DNA from 3 places in the Rummeliibacillus sp. TYF-LIM-RU47 genome. Region 1 is predicted to be linked to each of the others. Evidence: riboswitches for the same ligand, from Rfam matches in the RefSeq annotation. Region 1 holds a riboswitch; each other region holds the start of a gene.
The links. Region 1 has a riboswitch for thiamine pyrophosphate ahead of thiT (energy-coupled thiamine transporter ThiT). Riboswitches for the same ligand answer to the same signal wherever they lie in the genome.
Positions count from the first base shown of each region.

Region 2: linked by a shared signal. The riboswitch ahead of tenA (thiaminase II) and the one ahead of thiT (energy-coupled thiamine transporter ThiT) in region 1 are both predicted to bind thiamine pyrophosphate.
Region 3: linked by a shared signal. The riboswitch ahead of tenA (thiaminase II) and the one ahead of thiT (energy-coupled thiamine transporter ThiT) in region 1 are both predicted to bind thiamine pyrophosphate.

Region 1 covers NZ_VVIR01000003.1:42,750-48,393, forward strand. The annotation lists gene F0527_RS12855 (DUF2179 domain-containing protein) at 1-190, opposite strand, end outside; gene F0527_RS12860 (nucleotidyltransferase domain-containing protein) at 429-1,139, shown strand; gene thiT (energy-coupled thiamine transporter ThiT) at 1,226-1,789, opposite strand; TPP riboswitch at 1,914-2,020, opposite strand; gene F0527_RS12870 (magnetosome magnetite crystal formation protein family) at 2,147-2,524, shown strand; gene F0527_RS12875 (aminopeptidase) at 2,796-4,025, opposite strand; gene F0527_RS12880 (DEAD/DEAH box helicase) at 4,027-5,259, opposite strand; gene cuyB (cysteate racemase) at 5,346-5,644, opposite strand, start outside.
Region 2 covers NZ_VVIR01000005.1:121,902-127,545, reverse strand. The annotation lists gene F0527_RS15360 (hypothetical protein) at 1-1,582, opposite strand, end outside; gene F0527_RS15355 (hypothetical protein) at 1,764-2,492, shown strand; gene F0527_RS15350 (hypothetical protein) at 2,494-3,228, shown strand; gene F0527_RS15345 (GNAT family N-acetyltransferase) at 3,255-3,683, shown strand; TPP riboswitch at 3,755-3,853, shown strand; TPP riboswitch at 3,908-4,006, shown strand; gene tenA (thiaminase II) at 4,068-4,748, shown strand; gene thiM (hydroxyethylthiazole kinase) at 4,735-5,484, shown strand; gene thiD (bifunctional hydroxymethylpyrimidine kinase/phosphomethylpyrimidine kinase) at 5,484-5,644, shown strand, end outside.
Region 3 covers NZ_VVIR01000003.1:154,343-159,986, reverse strand. The annotation lists gene F0527_RS13385 (polysaccharide deacetylase family protein) at 1-395, opposite strand, end outside; gene F0527_RS13380 (tRNA dihydrouridine synthase) at 681-1,649, shown strand; gene F0527_RS13375 (hypothetical protein) at 1,772-2,002, shown strand; TPP riboswitch at 2,168-2,275, shown strand; gene tenA (thiaminase II) at 2,379-3,068, shown strand; gene tenI (thiazole tautomerase TenI) at 3,068-3,691, shown strand; gene thiS (sulfur carrier protein ThiS) at 3,724-3,927, shown strand; gene F0527_RS13355 (thiazole synthase) at 3,929-4,696, shown strand; gene F0527_RS13350 (thiazole biosynthesis adenylyltransferase ThiF) at 4,693-5,644, shown strand, end outside.

The DNA of each region.
Region 1 (5,644 bases):
CGCAATAAGCTAATATATTGAGCGGACGGTCTAAGTTATCCAGCACAATCTTCAACCCCATCAAATAGATAAAGACCTCAGCCACAGACATCAGTGATGCTACAATTCGATATCCTTTTATCACAAGAATCATCCGCAATGTTACCAGTGTCATATACACTATATTGATAATAATAATTAATAAAAGCATCTCCAACAGATTCACCCCGCAATCAATTATTAGTATGTAGATTTATTACAATCCATACCCAGTCATGAAACTAAAAAAACGAATTGAGCTCCGTTACGATTCGCATATTAGCAGACTATATTAAAGAAGATTGGAATAAATACGATAAAATTGTTATAGAATTTTCAGGTAATCAAATCTTATAAACTTTTAGCTTCTGCCGAAGAAGATACCTTAAAAGAAGAAGGGTGGAAATTATATGAAAAATAGACTTGATCCAATAGAAGCAGCCTTACAGTTTGTTGAAAAACATTTTCATGATTGTCAGGGAGCTATCTTAGCTGGGAGTGTTGTTCGAGGTCAGGCAACTGAAACTTCTGATTTAGACATCATCATATTTGACAAAAGTTTTCGATTTTCTTATCGAGAATCCCTTATTGAATTTGGATGGAATATTGAACTGTTTGTTCATAATTTGAAGTCTTATCGTTTCTTTTTTGTAAGTGACTGTAAAGAAGGAAGGCCTACAATGCCAAGGATGGTAAGTGAGGGCAAAATTATAAAAGATACAGGAGTATTATCGGCTATTAGAAAGGAAGCCAAAGACTTAATAGAACAAGGGCCAGAAGATTGGACAAAAGAAACAATAGATATAAAGCGATATTTTGTTACGGATGTGTTAGACGATTTAATCGGTTGTCAAAATAGAGCTGAAGGCATTTTTATTGCGAGCACACTCAGCGAATTAGTTAGTGAGTTCATCCTTCGAAGTAATGGCAAATGGATTGGGACATCAAAATGGGTTTTTCGTTCATTAGTTCATCATGACCAAAAACTTGCAAACGAATTTGTTGAAGCATTCGACGCATATTATAAATCAAATGATATTGGTAAGATTGTATGCCTGACTGATCAAGTCCTGCAACCATTTGGTGGAAGATTATTTGAAGGATTTTCTTTAGGAAAATAACCTAATAAAAAAAAACGCTCAGAATGTATCTGAGCGTTTGTTCTTGTATTGCTAATACCATGTCGAATTCTTAATTTAATTAGCAGTTAATTATTCGGATTAGCTATTCGTGGCGCAGATTTAAAGAGCAGCGCAACGACAATAATCGTTAAAATAATAGCAGGAATCATATAAGAGCCGTTGTACACAATAGAGTACCAATATACATTTTGCTTCCCTGCATATTCAGCAAAGAACACGACTCCTGCCAAAGTATGTGCTGCATATTTTAATAATCCGCCAATAAATGTTCCGATTGTTATAGCAACGATCATTTTGCCTGTTTGGCCACGTCGGTTGGCAGCAATCATCATTCCTCGCATCACACCAGCTAAGCCTACAGCAGTAAATGCAAAGAAATAATCGATGAAGCCTTGCAAAGGCGTTAACACATAGGCGCCCCCTATTAACACTTGCAATCCGCCAATTAATAGCCCTGTAACGAGTCCAGCCATTGTCCCCCAACGAAATGCCATCAGTACAATCGGAACCATTACAAGGCTAATAGAACCGCCCTGTGGCCATAGACTAAAGGACAGCTTATCCAGTACAAATCCGATCGCTGCAAATATGGCGATTTCAATCATCATTAATAAACGTTTTTTATTCAATATACTTCCTCCCGTATTTCGATGCAGCCCACTCTTGCCTAAAGCGTATTCCCGTAAACAAGTATTCCAGAAGATTTCCACCCAAATAAAAACCGACATTAGGATAGCCCTAACATCGAAATAAGTCGGTCTCTATCCACATTCCTACGCAAGCATTAACTTACAGGTTCAAAGGGTTAGAATTTCGGATTCACTCTCAGCCGCCCATTTGCGGCTCCCCTCGTGGTCGATACATCAGTATTTAATTGAACACATTTATTGTACTTGATTTGATTTTAAATTGCCATGGTAATTTTCATCTTTCTGAATCTTTCAGTGAGCCCTGTGCGTATGTATAGATATATGGAGGTGTCAAAATTGGAATTGGAAAACAATAATAACCGTGTAATCTCTTCTTTGTGTTATTTTAGTATATTTTTTGCTGGATTTATCTTGCCCGTCATCGTGTATTTTGCTGTAAAGGAACAAGAAGTGAAAAGGCACGCTAAGCGCGCTTTACTCTCTCACCTTCTTCTTCTGGTCCCTACCATTATTGGCGTCATTATATTTATGGCTGTGGTGGCTGGAGCCGGTTTTTACAGTTATTCATTTGAAACAGGGAGCCCAGATGCATCGTCCAATGATGGTATGTGGATTATGGGAGCATGGCTCATCTTTATTGTTGTAGAAGCTATCCTTTCGCTAGGCGTGTTCATTTGGAATATTGTACAAGGAATTAAAGTACTCAAAGTTTAAAATACTGATAATATGGCTATTAGTTAAATATACACAAGCTCATCAATGAATGGAGTGCTACTATATGCAATTACGAAAAGTAATAAAAACTGTAATCAAAATCGCACCAGTTGTTTATCCAATCATCTTAAAAGTGATTGATGCAAGACATGATAAAAAAGCAATGAAAAAATAATCACTAAAAACGCCGTATTCCCTGTGGAATACGGCGTTTTTTTATATGAACTTTATGTTGAGATTAAAAGGTATAGCAACACCTAAGCATGACTACTTAAAATGCCCAGCTGCCATTGCGGAAAATAGGCTCAACTGTGCCATCTGCTAGAACGCCGTCGATATCCATTTCTCCGCTACCAATCATGAAGTCTTCATGAGTAATTGATGTATTAATACCTTTTTCTTCGAGCTCCTCTTTTGTCAGGCTGCTTCCACCTTCATAGCATGTCGGATAAGCTTCACCAATCGCCAGGTGGTTAGAGGCATTTTCATCGAAAAGCGTATTATAGTACAGAATATTTGATGCAGAGATAGGCGACTCATGTGGTACAAGAGCAACTTCGCCAAGGTACTTAGAACCTTCATCCGCTTTGACTAATTCTTGCAGCAAATCATGACCAACCTCTGCTTCAGCTTTTACAATCTTTCCACCTTCGAATGTCAGCTTAAATTGATCGATAACATTACCTTGGAAAACAAGCGGTTTTGTATTCGATACAAAGCCGTTCACCCCGTATTTTGATGGCATTGTGTACACTTCTTCTGTTGGCATATTTGCTACAAACGAGGAACCAGCAGGTGTATGGCTCGCACCTGTGCACCAAATATGCTTATCTGGCAATTCAATTGTTAAATCAGTGCCAGGCGCTTTATAATGCAGCTTTTGATAACGTTTTGCGTTTAAAAGATCTGCTCTCGCATCTAGGTTTTTCAAATGTTGTTCCCAGTTGTCTACAGCATTTCCTTCACCAATATGAACCGTTTTGAAGATCGCTTCCCATAATGCTGGCAGCTGCTCTTCTTCTTTTAAATCAGAGAATACTTTTGCAGCCCATTTCTTCGATGGTACAGCAATAATAGACCACGCAATCTTGTCGTTCATCACTGCATCGCGATAGTTTTCAAGTGCTTTGCCTGATGCTTTTTGCTGTGCGGATAGTTTTTCAACTGGCACCCCTGTAAGGTTATCCGGATCTTGTGCATCAATCCACAAAAGAGCACCCCCACGCTCAATCAACTCATCTCGTTGTTCACTGATCCAGCGTGGAAATTTAGCAAATTCATCAGCTGGTGCATTGTCGTAAAAAGCGCGGTCAATCACATCATCTGAAAAATTAACCGTTACGCGTGCAGCCCCTGCTTCATACGCTTTTTTTGCCACTAATCTTGTAAATTCAACTGTCTCTGTTGTTGTATTGATTAACATGGTTTGACCCTTTTGTATATTTGCGCCCACTCTTACTGCAAGCTCAGCAAATTGTTCTAGCTTCTCTTCAAACGTCATATTATTTCCCTCTTTTCTTTGCGTGATAAGGTTTCTTCCCATCGCCCTTGTTTTTTCTGTTTGCATTTGTACCATTCGTTGAATAGCGTTTATTCCCTTTGTTAGGTTTGGCTTCTGCCTTTCCCTCTTTTAATTGGCCATTTGACCAATTTTTCTCAACTGGCTCAATTTCTAATTCTCTCATGCGTTTTAGATATGCTTGTTCTTCATGATGTGCAAGTAATGTAAGTACTTCCCCGCTATTGCCAGCTCTTCCTGTTCTGCCTGAACGGTGGATATATTGCTCTTTTGTGAATGGCACGTTGACATGAATAACATGTGTTAGCCCCTCTATATCTAAGCCCCTTGCCGCAATATCTGTAGCGAGAAGGACGCGCGCATCACCCTTGCGGAAACGTTCAATCGCTGATTTTCTTTCCTCTTTTTTCATCTCAGAATGCAAGGCTACAATCGGCGCATTGCGAAAACCTAGCTTTGATTCTTTCATCATCACTTGGTCTAAGTTATTGATAAAAGCTAGTCCACGCAACCCTGAAAGGTTTGACAGCTTTCGCAATAGTTCTGTCTTATCTCGTTCCTCTATTTTTATGAAGGAATGTTCGACCTTACCGCTTGCTGGAACCTCTGCTGCTGCTATTTTGATTCGTACCGGATCATGAAGCATTCTATTCGCCACAAGCTCAATTTCTTCTGTTACCGTTGCAGACACCACAGCTACTTGTCGGCCATGAGCTGCTCCATCTATAAAGCCTTTTACGATAACACGATAATCCCGACTTAATAGTTGGTCCCCTTCATCTAAAACAATCATGTTAATTTCATGCAGTTTTAGTTTTTTACTTGTAATAAGTTCATTTAAACGTCCTGGCGTTCCTACAACTATCGTTGGCTTTTTCTTTAACTTTTCAATTTGGCGTTGTGGATTTGCACCGCCAATCAAAGGGACTACAGTAATATTTGTGCCAGTAATCCATGTACGGATCACCTCTACGATTTGCATGCACAACTCTTGCGATGGAGCTACAATAAGGGCTTGAGTTGCCTTTTTAGCACCATCTACCTTTTGTAAAATCGGCAACAGATACGCTAACGTTTTACCTGTTCCTGTAGGAGACTCAGCTACTACATCTTTTCCCTCCAAAAATGCTTCTACCATCTGCTCTTGAATGGGCATTGTAGATGGAAACTTCCATTTTTGCTGTAAATCTTCATTTAATAAATCTAAAAATGCCATAATGCCTGCACCTTCTTTCTTTTTCTAATGTATGTAACGCCCGCCTCTGTAGACGGGCCCTTTAAATTCCTAAGAAAAGTTTTATACTAATCGGCTAACTCATAGCCGCAGCTTTCGATTGCACGCTCTGCAAGCACGACAAGCGCATCGATATATCGATTATCAAGCGCTAAAGAACGGTTTACAACTGACAGCTCTGTACATCCTAGAATGATATAATCACAAGCTGCTTTCTTCATCTCATCCTCGATTGGCTGCCAAACTGATTTTGATATCATTTTGCCTGCCTTCACATGATCGTAGATAATAGACATCAAGCGCTTTTGCAATTTTCCATCTGGAACAACCGGTTCAAGACCTTCTTGAACTAAAGCTTCTTGATATA
Region 2 (5,644 bases), on a different contig from region 1:
GCGTCATGTGTTGTAAATCAATTGCTTGCTGAATAAATTGGATAAGCTTTTCTACTACCTGCCGATTATGAGATTGCATGATGTATATGTAGAGCGATTTATCATAGTTCCCATGCATGATCTTCTCCAAAAAAATATGAGATAAATCAAATTGTATTGCCTGTGCAACGCGTATAGGAATATAAAGGTCAGGCTCTACATCTAAAGACTGTACTATAAGTGGTTTCCATTTAGAATTTTCAAGGATGGATTTAATCTCATTTTCAAGTGAAAGTTTTTCTGCCAGTGTTCCGTTATATTCTACGTAATCCCCCTCTACCACACCCGTGATAAAGCATTGGATGACGGCAACGGGGTACAGTTTTTTAAGGGTAGTGGCATGTTTTTTTGCATGCTGAACATAAGAATTTAGAACATCCCTAGCATGAGGATATTCTTCAATTGTATAGGATGGCCCTTCTTCTATAAGACCTTCTATTATTTGGCCTGCTCCGTTGTACAAGGATTCGGATATCGTAGGCTGTGCCAATGCCATATCTAGCTCGCCTTTCATAGCGCAGCTATAGGCTAGATAGTGATTCATAATTGAATTTTCACAGCCCTTTGTTAAAAGCCATTCTTTTATTTCGTCTGTTACAGGCTCCAAACGCTCCACACAAGCAATCTTGCCCCAACCATTTACTTCTTTTGCTAGCAAATATAAATTTTCATGTGGATTCTTTGTACCCTGCAAAAAAGCATCTGCTACATATAATGTAAACTCTTCATGCAATCCTATTGTGTGTAAAAGTGTCAAATCTTCTTCACAATTTGAAAAACCAAGAATCATAATACCAAATTGCATGGCATACCGATGTGACGAGTGGTGAATAAACCAAAGTGCTTCATTGTGCAATGCTTCTCGATCTATCCCTTCTTCTTGTTTTAATAACTCCCGAAAGATTCCAACATATTCAGCAAATTCCTTATCTCTTACTTTTTCATAAATAGCTCTGCGGGTTTTATGGTTAGGTGTATTTAATTGTTTTAACAGTAATTTCAATAATGATTTTGCGTCAGAGGAAAAGCCGTATGTATCATCTATCAGCTGATCGGCTGCGCCAGGAGCAAAACGAATATCATCGTCTTCTAAAAAATAATAAGATTCATCCGGCAATGTTTCATTCACAACTTTACCGTTTACTTTCATCTGATCAATGATAAAGGGGAGGATAGCTTGTCGATATTCTGATGGATTGAAGTCTAATACTTCTTTTTCTTTAAAAATAGTTGTGCCATCCACTTTTATAGTACAAACATAGGATTTAATGCCTCCGATGTCCGCGTCAATGATATAAGTTTCACCATCTATTTCAACTTTCTCTTTTAGTTTCTTGAATGTATAGAAGTGGGAAACAAAGCTTGGATATTGAACTTGTTTCACTAATGTTTGATCTACAAATAATTGTTTTGCATGAATATCCATAACGACTTTAATTATATGTCCCTTATAGTCTGTTTCCCATTCATAGTGAATGTCCTCTTTAAATTCTTCTTTAAAATTTTGCCACTCTAAACGCATGAATCGCTTAAATTTTGACATAGGTCACCTCTTTAGCTCTCTTAATATACTGTCTATCATATAATAAAAGCTTATTGGTTTGTTAAATACATTTACCAAAAAGGTAAAATTATGCTATATTGGTTGAATTCCTTATGACATAATGATGTATATAGGAAGCAGGGACATCATCCAAAAATGACAAGCAGAAAGGGGAGAGAGTGTGGTTACAATTGATTATTCATCTATTGCTATTATACCTGTCATAACTCTAATTTTAGCATGGTGTATCTGTGGTTACCTTTTCTACCGTAACTATAAAAAACATGGAGGCGTCATTAAAATTTGGAAGGCTGCACTTGTCCTATTTATTGGCCTTTTTTCTTTTTCTATCAACTTGAACATCTGGAACACAGCGCTAAAACTATCCATTTTGCCTTTAGGGGTATGGATTTTATATTTTGTGTTGAAAGGCAAAAATCGTTGGCAATCGTATCGCTCTTTTGCTTGGATGGGATTTGGCTTCAATTTTATTTTTCTAGTAGCTTCACTTGTAACAATACCCTTTCAACATTGGATTTTTCCAGACAAAAATCCAACTACCTTTATGGCAAATTTAGAAAATGCAAAATTAATCACTATTCATCCTTCAGCAAAAAAGAATATAGTGTTAGATAGAAAGAAGCTAGCAGGGAAATTCACACACTTGAAACAGCGGGAAATCTATAGTGATAAGTGGTTTTCAAGCCTTTATGAGATGAGTCCCTCAGAAATTAACAAAAAAGAAGAACATTTTCCTTATCAACTTGTAGGAGTAAAGCCGAAATGGGGAAGTGGGCTTCCCTCACCGGTTCTGTACATAGAAAAAGGCGGAAAAGGAATTCTGATAACTACGTCTCAGCATCAGCTTTACTACCGTTTAAATGATTCAGTGCTAAGGGAGGAGCATTAGTATGAAGAAAAGAAAAGGAATGTTTGCTCTTTTAGTGGTGGTTATTGGTATTATAGGTCTATTCTTCTATTATTCTTATTCAAAACCAGCGCCTTTTCCAACAGAGGAAGCGCTGAAAAAGGATATAAATCAGACCTTCCCTGAGGCTAGCGTAAAAATAATACAAGACATAATCCATGTTGATGAACGCCATAAAGTGGTTCCTTTTATTTCTTTGAATAAAGACTATGGACTTAGCTATTGGATTTGGAAGAAGAATAAATGGCGAGTCGCTGAAGTGGATAATCGCGAAGAACCGATGATATGGAAGATAGAAGAGGGAAAACGGCCAAAGTATGTATATGTGTGGAATATTTTTCATAAAAATAAGGTTGATTCATTTACATTTTATCTAACGAGACAGCGGGATTATATCACCTGGGATAGGAAAGGCCTTTATATTCCACCAGTTCAAATGACGGAGAACGTGCGATTGCATAATAAGACATATGGGGTTTTCCCTATTCCAGAAGATTGGGCTACGATCATCGATTATGCTAGACCTGTTCAAATGGATTGGCTCTTCTCAAATGAGGAGGATGGAGATTCGCTTAATTTTGGATGGAGACCGAATGCCAAGCCTGGTGTAAAAGAGCCGATTGATTTTACTAATAATGGAGAAAGCTTTTCAACCGGGGATATCATTTTACGCTTTCCAGAACGTTTTGAAAAGGGAAGTCGTGATCTTTATGAATGAGTATCGATAATCTAGGAGGTGTTTTTATGAAAATGATAAAAAATTTAAACTCAAAAGATGAAATTATGGATGCCTTTCCGGTCATGAGCCAACTCAGAACACATTTAGATATAAACACATATGTAGAATTAGTGATGGAAGCGATGGAAAAGGAACAGTATAAGCTCTATGCACTCGTTGACTCTGATGAAATAGTTGCGGTGGTCGGATTCCAGCCAATGATTACACTTTATTATGGAAGATATATATGGGTATGTGATTTAGTGACAGATGCATCTAAGCGCTCGTTCGGTTATGGAGAAGAGTTGCTTGTATTTGTAGAAGAATGGGCTAAAGAATATAAGTATGAGTGTGTGGCCTTATCTTCTGGGTTGCAACGTACGAAGGCACACCGTTTTTATGAAGAAAAGATGGGGTACGACAAGGTAAGCTATGTGTTTAAGAAAGAATTCTAATATGTTGTAAAAAGCTATGCTTGTTTTATCCTTGAATGGCATCCAGTTGAATGGTACGATGAATATAACTTAAATATTTGCAGGGGGACACGAAAGTGTTGAGAAGGTTTAAGCCTGACCCTTAGAACCTGTCAGTTAATACTGGCGTAGGGAGCAAAGTACATATGATCGTTTTGTACAGCAGCTCTCCGTTTATGGGAGAGTTTTTTTGTACCCAACCAAATATTTTAGTGCGGGGGGACACGAAAGTGTTGAGAAGGTTAAAACCTGACCCTTAGAACCTGACAGTTAATACTGACGTAGGGAGCAGATGAAGGTATGAAATCTCTATGTCTACTCATAGGGATTTTTTGCGTCTACGTCCACTTTAAAGGAGGACGAACAGTGAGATTTGATGAAGTTGTTAGAGAAGAAGCAGATGCATATTGGGATGATAGCATGGTACACCCATTCGTGAAAGGGTTAGTACAGGGCACACTGCCAATGGAGAACTTTAAATTTTATATGATGCAGGATGCCATTTATTTAAAGCATTACTCAAAAATATTGGCAATAGCAGCATCCAAATCAGAGACGAACCAGGAAATGGCCTATTATCTTGAATCAGCTAGAAGTATAAATGAAGCAGAACTTGAGCTCCACCGGACTGTTTTCAAAGAACTTCATATTGGAGAACAGGAACAAGCGGAGCTTATTCCTGCGCCAGCCAACAATAATTATATTAACCATATGTATAACGCCGTTCTAAACGAAAGCCTGCCAGTTGCATTTGCCGCGTTGCTGCCATGTCCTTGGTTATACCAAAGTATTGGTGAAGAGTATAAAGATGAAAAACCGACACAGAAGTTATACAGAGATTGGATTGAATTGTATAGCGGTAAAGAGTTTAAAGATCAACTGGGTATCCAAAAGCAGATGCTCAATAAGTATGCGAAAGAAAACCCAGCTGACCATCAAAAGATGAAAGCATTTTTCCAAATGAGTGCCTATTATGAATGCAAGTTTTGGGATATGGCCTGGTCTTTAGAAAATTGGAAGGACCTTTCACCTTATGAGCTTGCTTAAAATAAATCAGGAAAATCCTTTAATCCACTGTATAACAAATTATGTAGTAGCAAATTTTACAGCAAACGGACTGCTCGCGATTGGGGCATCGCCAGTTATGGCAGATGAAATTGCAGAGGTTGGAGATATGGTTTCTGTTGCAAGTGGTTTACTTGTTAATATTGGTACCATTAATGGCCGAACAAAAGAAGCAATGATTGTAGCTGGGCGCAAAGCGAATGAAGTGGGAATTCCTGTGGTCCTTGATCCGGTAGGTGTAGGTGCCACTGCCTTTCGCCGCGAGACGGTGAAGAATCTATTGAGAGAAATCAAATTTGATCTTATTCGCTGCAATACTGGAGAACTTGCAGCTATCGCAGGTGTCAATTGGGACTCAAAGGGAGTAGACAGCGGTGTAGGAGAGATGGATATCGAGCAGACAGCAAAGGCTATAGCGAAACAGTACAACTGCTTTGTCATTGTCACGGGCGAGGTGGATATTGCCACAAACGGTGAAAGTATTGATTATATAGCAGGCGGCCATGAGCTCATGACAAAGATAACAGGAACAGGTTGTTTGCTTAGCGCCATCTGTACAGCAGCCTTAGCAGTAGAAAGAAATGATCTTTCTATCTTAGTCGACGTTCTGAAAGACTATAAAAAGGTTGCGGAGAAGGCTCGCCAGAAGGAATGGTTAGGCACTGTTCAACAAGAGGTGCTCAATCAATTGCACCAGATTGCAGGAGGGCGAGCATAATGAATATTGCCATGACTATTGCCGGTTCTGACAGCGGTGGAGGAGCAGGTATTCAAGCAGATCTAAAGACTTTCCAGGAGCTTGGCGTTTTTGGCACATCGGCTATTACAGCATTGACTGCGCAAAATACGCTAGGTGTTGAGGGCATATTCTCTGCCGA
Region 3 (5,644 bases), 110 kb from region 1:
TCAAGCAAATGGCCGGTTTCAAGAGTAGGGCCGTCATCAAAAGTCAGATAAACGGTTTTTCTCTTGTGTTCTTTTTTAAGGTGATTGATTGCTTTTTTATGTACAACTTCCTCATGTGCGGTTTCCTTTTTCCTTTCTTTTTGCGTTATTTTCCGGTTTTTATCCGAATTCTTCTTTCCAGCTTGTCCGGTTAGATTTGAAGAGGCAGTCGGCGATTTCTGGCTTTTCTTTTCTTGTGGTGTTGCGACCTGTTTTTTTAAAACCGCAAGATTATCATTATCTGCTGAGGATCCAATAGGGCCAATCAAATAAACGCCCAGCAGGATTACTGCGAGTATAACTCCAAAGCCTATGCTGACTTTCCCTTTCGCTCTCTTTTTTCCTTGTCGTTTCATCTTTCGAGCAACCTCTCTTTCTTAGTGTGTTTTGTATGATGGTTTGAACCTGATTTTTGAGCTATTATTCATTTACCTTTATTAATATGACTTACCAGCACTATGAAAAGTTTTGAGGAAAACAAAATGTTTGTATTTGGTGGTTTCTTTTAAAAAAGAGTTTAAGAAAAAATGGATTAAAGATAAAATAGAAAAGCTAGGTTATACTCTAGAAATAGAATGTGTTAAATTCATAAACAATGTAAATAGGATATACAGGATATAGATGAAAGGATTTGTATGAATATGAAAGAAAACTTTTGGCGTGACTTGCCACGACCATTCTTTGTGCTGGCTCCAATGGAAGATGTGACTGATGTTGTATTTCGCCATGTCGTGACCAAAGCAGGACGTCCGGATGTATTTTTCACCGAGTTTACAAACACGGATAGCTATTGCCACCCAGAAGGAAAGAACAGTCTGCGTGGGCGTTTGACTTTTACAGAAGACGAACAGCCAATGGTGGCGCATATTTGGGGAGACAAGCCCGAGTATTTCCGTGAAATGAGTATCGGAATGGCGAAAATGGGTTACAAAGGCGTCGATATTAATATGGGCTGTCCTGTACCTAATGTAGCCTCTAGAGGAAAGGGAAGCGGTCTTATTCTTCGACCAGATGCAGCTGCAGAAATTATCCAAGCTGCAAAAGCAGGAGGACTGCCTGTTAGTGTTAAAACAAGGCTAGGCTACTCAGATCTAAATGAGTGGGAGGACTGGCTAACGCATATATTGAAGCAGGATATTGCCAACCTTTCGATTCATTTGCGAACAAGAAAAGAAATGAGTAAAGTAGATGCCCATTGGGAGATGATTCCGGCAATCAAGGAATTACGTGACCGTATTGCACCTGACACAATGCTTACCATCAATGGAGACATTCCTGACCGACAAAAAGGTCTTGAGCTTGCTGAACAATATGGAATAGACGGCATCATGATTGGTCGCGGTATCTTTAAAAATCCGTTTGCGTTTGAAAAAGAACCAAGAGAGCATAGCAGCCAGGAGCTTCTAAATCTTTTAAGATATCAGCTAGATTTGCACGATCAATATCAAGAACTAGTGCCACGTTCCATTTCGGGACTTCATCGTTTCTTCAAGATCTATGTCAAAGGATTTCCTGGTGCTGGCGAATTGCGAAATCAATTGATGCACACGAAATCTACGGATGAAGTGCGTGCGCTGATTGATGGTTTTGAAGTAAAGAATGTTGATTAGAAAGCAATAGCCAAACCTAAAAAAGGAAAAAGATTATCTCAGCCCGTGATTGAGATAATCTTTTTTAGTTATTAACGTTGCCTAGAGAATCTATACTATATTAGGAATAAGGGGTGTTACATATGGATGAAAATGTATGGAAAGAATTTAAAGAAGCCATTGAAGAGGGACAAGAATTATCATTTGATTATAAGAATGAAGAATGGTGGATTAGTAGGGTACCTGAAGAAAAGAGTTTTCTTCTTACACGTTCGAAAGATTCTTTTACCCAAGCATTTCATTCAGCAGAAGAGTTATTCCTACATGGTTTAATTGATGGAAAGCCATTTATTGAAAGAGTAAAAGACTTATAAGAACTATGATAAAACGAATGTTTTTGAAAACTTCCTTACTAGATTAGGTAGCCCAACAGCAATCAATTCTGGGGAAAGGGATGTTACTAAATTTCACCATATATGTTCTTGACAATCCATTCAATAATGTTAAGATAATATCGAATGTTGCTAAAACTTCATATGATTTACCACTAGGGGTGCCATTAGAATGGCTGAGATCAAAGTGTGACTTTGAGACTCTTGGAACCTGATTTGGTTTATACCAACGTAGGGAAGTGGCACGGCAGAAATTTTATTTTTTGTACATATAATTTCTAATACCCACTTTCTTTGCGTAAAGGAAAGTGGGATTTTTTTATTCCATTTTCCTAACACTATTTTTGGAGGGATTATGATGAAATTTTCAGAGCAGTTACGACAAGAGGCAGATTCTATTTGGGAAGCAAGTTTTCAGCATCCTTTTGTGACAGGTATAGCTGATGGCAGCTTGCCATTAGAAAGCTTCCGCTATTACGTGTTGCAGGATTCTTATTATCTTTCTCATTTTGCCAGAGTGCAGGCATTGGCGGGAGCAAAGGCACCCGATTTGCACACAACGGCCCGCATGGCTATTCACGTACAGGGTACAGCTGAAGCAGAATTGAGTCTGCATGCTAATTTTTCAAAGCAATTAGGAATTACTGAAGCTGAAATCGCTGAGTTTAAGCCTGCTCCCACTGCCTATGCGTACACATCTCATCTATATCGAGCGGCATTTACTGGTCATATTGGTGATATTATTGCAGCGCTTCTTCCATGTTATTGGTTATACGATGAAATCGGTCAGCGTTTAAAGGGAAATACGCCAAATCAACCAATTTATCAAGAGTGGATTGCTGCATACGGTGGCGATTGGTTTCATGAAAAAGTGGTGGAGCAAATTCAGCGAATCGATGAGATTGCTGAGAGGGTAACAGAATCAGATCGCATGCAAATGCTCGAGCATTTTATGATCAGCAGCCAGTACGAATATTCATTTTGGGAGATGGCTTATCAGCATGAAGAATGGCCAATCGTGAATAAGGATTCGATGGTGAGAGGCTAATGAATCGAGAGCTACACATTGTTTCGACAGGCAGACAGCCCATTCCTGAAATGATTGGAATCGCCAAGGAAATTCATCCATACATCGACGCTTTCCATATCCGTGAAAAACAAAAAACTGCGAGAGAACTAATGGAAATCGTAAATCAATTAAAGGCTGAAGGGGTTCCTTTGGATAAAATCCTCATCAATGATCGACTGGATGTCGGAGCGGTCACTAAGGTGAAGGGGGTTCAACTAGCTAATCATAGCTTGGATATCGCAGTTGTGAAGGATGTATTTCCAGGATTGCGGCTAGGATGTTCCGTTCATACCGTAGAAGAAGCGATATATGCGAGTGAATGCGGTGCAGATTATGTGATATATGGACATATTTTCCATTCACAATCCAAGCCGGACAAAGAACCGCGAGGCCTAGAAAAATTAAAGGAATTAACTATGAACGTAAAAATTCCAGTGATTGCGATTGGCGGAATCCAATTGGAGAATGTAGAACAAGTTTTGGAAGCAGGCGCACAAGGGATTGCGGTCTTGTCAGGAGTAATGCTGGTAAACGATCCTGTACAGGCAGTGAAAAAGTATACTGCAAAATTGAGGTTAAGGGAAAGTCCTTTATCAAAATAAATTGATTAGCACACGTAAAAGGAAGTGAGTGGATGAAGCTTCAAATAAATGGCGAGCTTCTTGAAGTTCCCGCACACATAAGGGTTGCGTCAGATGTGATTCATCACTTTGGGTTAGAATCTAAGGTTTTCATTATGGAATTAAATCATAACATTTTAGACAAAAGTCGCTATTTCGAAACAGTTATATCAGATGGCGACAAAATAGAGATTGTACACTTTGTTGGAGGTGGATGAAATGTTGAAAATTGGGCCATATGAATTTCAATCAAGACTTTTATTAGGAACAGGAAAGTACCCAAACTTTGATATTCAGAAAGAAGCCGTTGAAGCTTCAGGAACGGACATCCTTACTTTTGCCGTTAGAAGAATGAATATTTTTGAGGCGAGCCAGCCGAATTTCTTGGAAAAAATAGATTTAGCGAAGTATAAACTGCTACCCAATACTGCAGGAGCCACTACGGCTGAAGAAGCGGTTCGCATCGCCAAGCTGGCAAAGGCATCTGGCTTATGTGACATGATTAAAGTCGAAGTCATCGGTTGCCCAAAAACACTGTTGCCTGACCCGTTCGAAACATATAAGGCATCTGAAGAATTATTGAAAGAAGGATTTATTGTCCTTCCTTATATCTCGGATGATGTATTGCTAGCTAAAAGATTGCAAGAATTAGGCGTCCATGCAATCATGCCTGGCGCTTCTCCAATAGGCTCTGGTCAAGGCATTATCAACCCGCTTAATTTAAGCTTTATTATTGAGCAGGCAACTGTACCTGTTATTGTAGATGCAGGTATTGGTGCGCCATCTGATGCGGCTATTGCTATGGAGGCAGGAGCGGATGGCGTCCTCTTGAATACTGCTGTTTCTGGTGCTGGTGATCCCGTGAAAATGGCGAAAGCAATGAAGCTTGCCATTGAAGCAGGTCGCTTAGGCTATGAAGCAGGTAGAATAGCGAAAAAAACCTATGCAACGGCTAGCAGTCCAACCGAAGGAATGAGTATCGGGTGAGTGAGCGTTATTCAAGGCAAGAATTATTTACGCCTATCGGCAAAGAAGGCCAGAAGAAAATCAGGCAAAAGCATGTACTTGTAATTGGTGCAGGGGCGCTCGGAACGGGAAGTGCAGAAAGTCTCGTACGTATGGGGGTTGGTAAGCTGACCATAGTTGATCGAGATTACGTAGAGTGGAGTAATCTTCAAAGGCAACAATTATACGATGAGGAAGATGCCAAGCAACGCGTACCTAAAGCTATTGCAGCTCATAAACGATTATCACAGTTAAATAGTGAAGTAGAAATCCATGGCCTTGTTCAAGATGTTTCAGCAACTGAAGCAGAGCATCTTATAAGGGATGTGGATCTTATAATGGATGCCACAGATAATTTTGACACGCGCATGATCCTAAATGATGTAGCACAAAAATATATCATTCCATGGATTTATGGTGCTTGTGTCGGAAGCTATGGCATAAGCTATTCCATTATCCCGGGGAAAACGCCTTGTTTAAATTGTTTGCTGGAGACGGTGCCGATTGGTGGATTAACGTGTGATACGGCAGGTATAATCAGTCCCGCTGTCCAAATGGTAGTGGCTTATCAAATCACTGAAGCGCTAAAGATTTTGGTTGAGGATGATTGTTCTTTAAGGAATCAGCTTATATCCTTTGATTTATGGAAGAATCAACATACTTCTATCAAGGTCGATCAGTTAAAGAAACAGAGTTGTCCATCCTGTGGCGATCATCCAACTTATCCTTACCTAGAACATCAAAGCCAATCAAAAGTAGCTGTATTGTGTGGACGCGACACGGTTCAAATTCGACCGTCTCATAGAATCACAGTGGACTTAGAAAATGTAGCAAACCTACTATCTAAGCAAGCGGACTCAGTCGTACGAAATCCATATCTTGTTTCATTTAAAATGGGCGATTTTCGTCTCGTCCTATTTAAAGACGGAC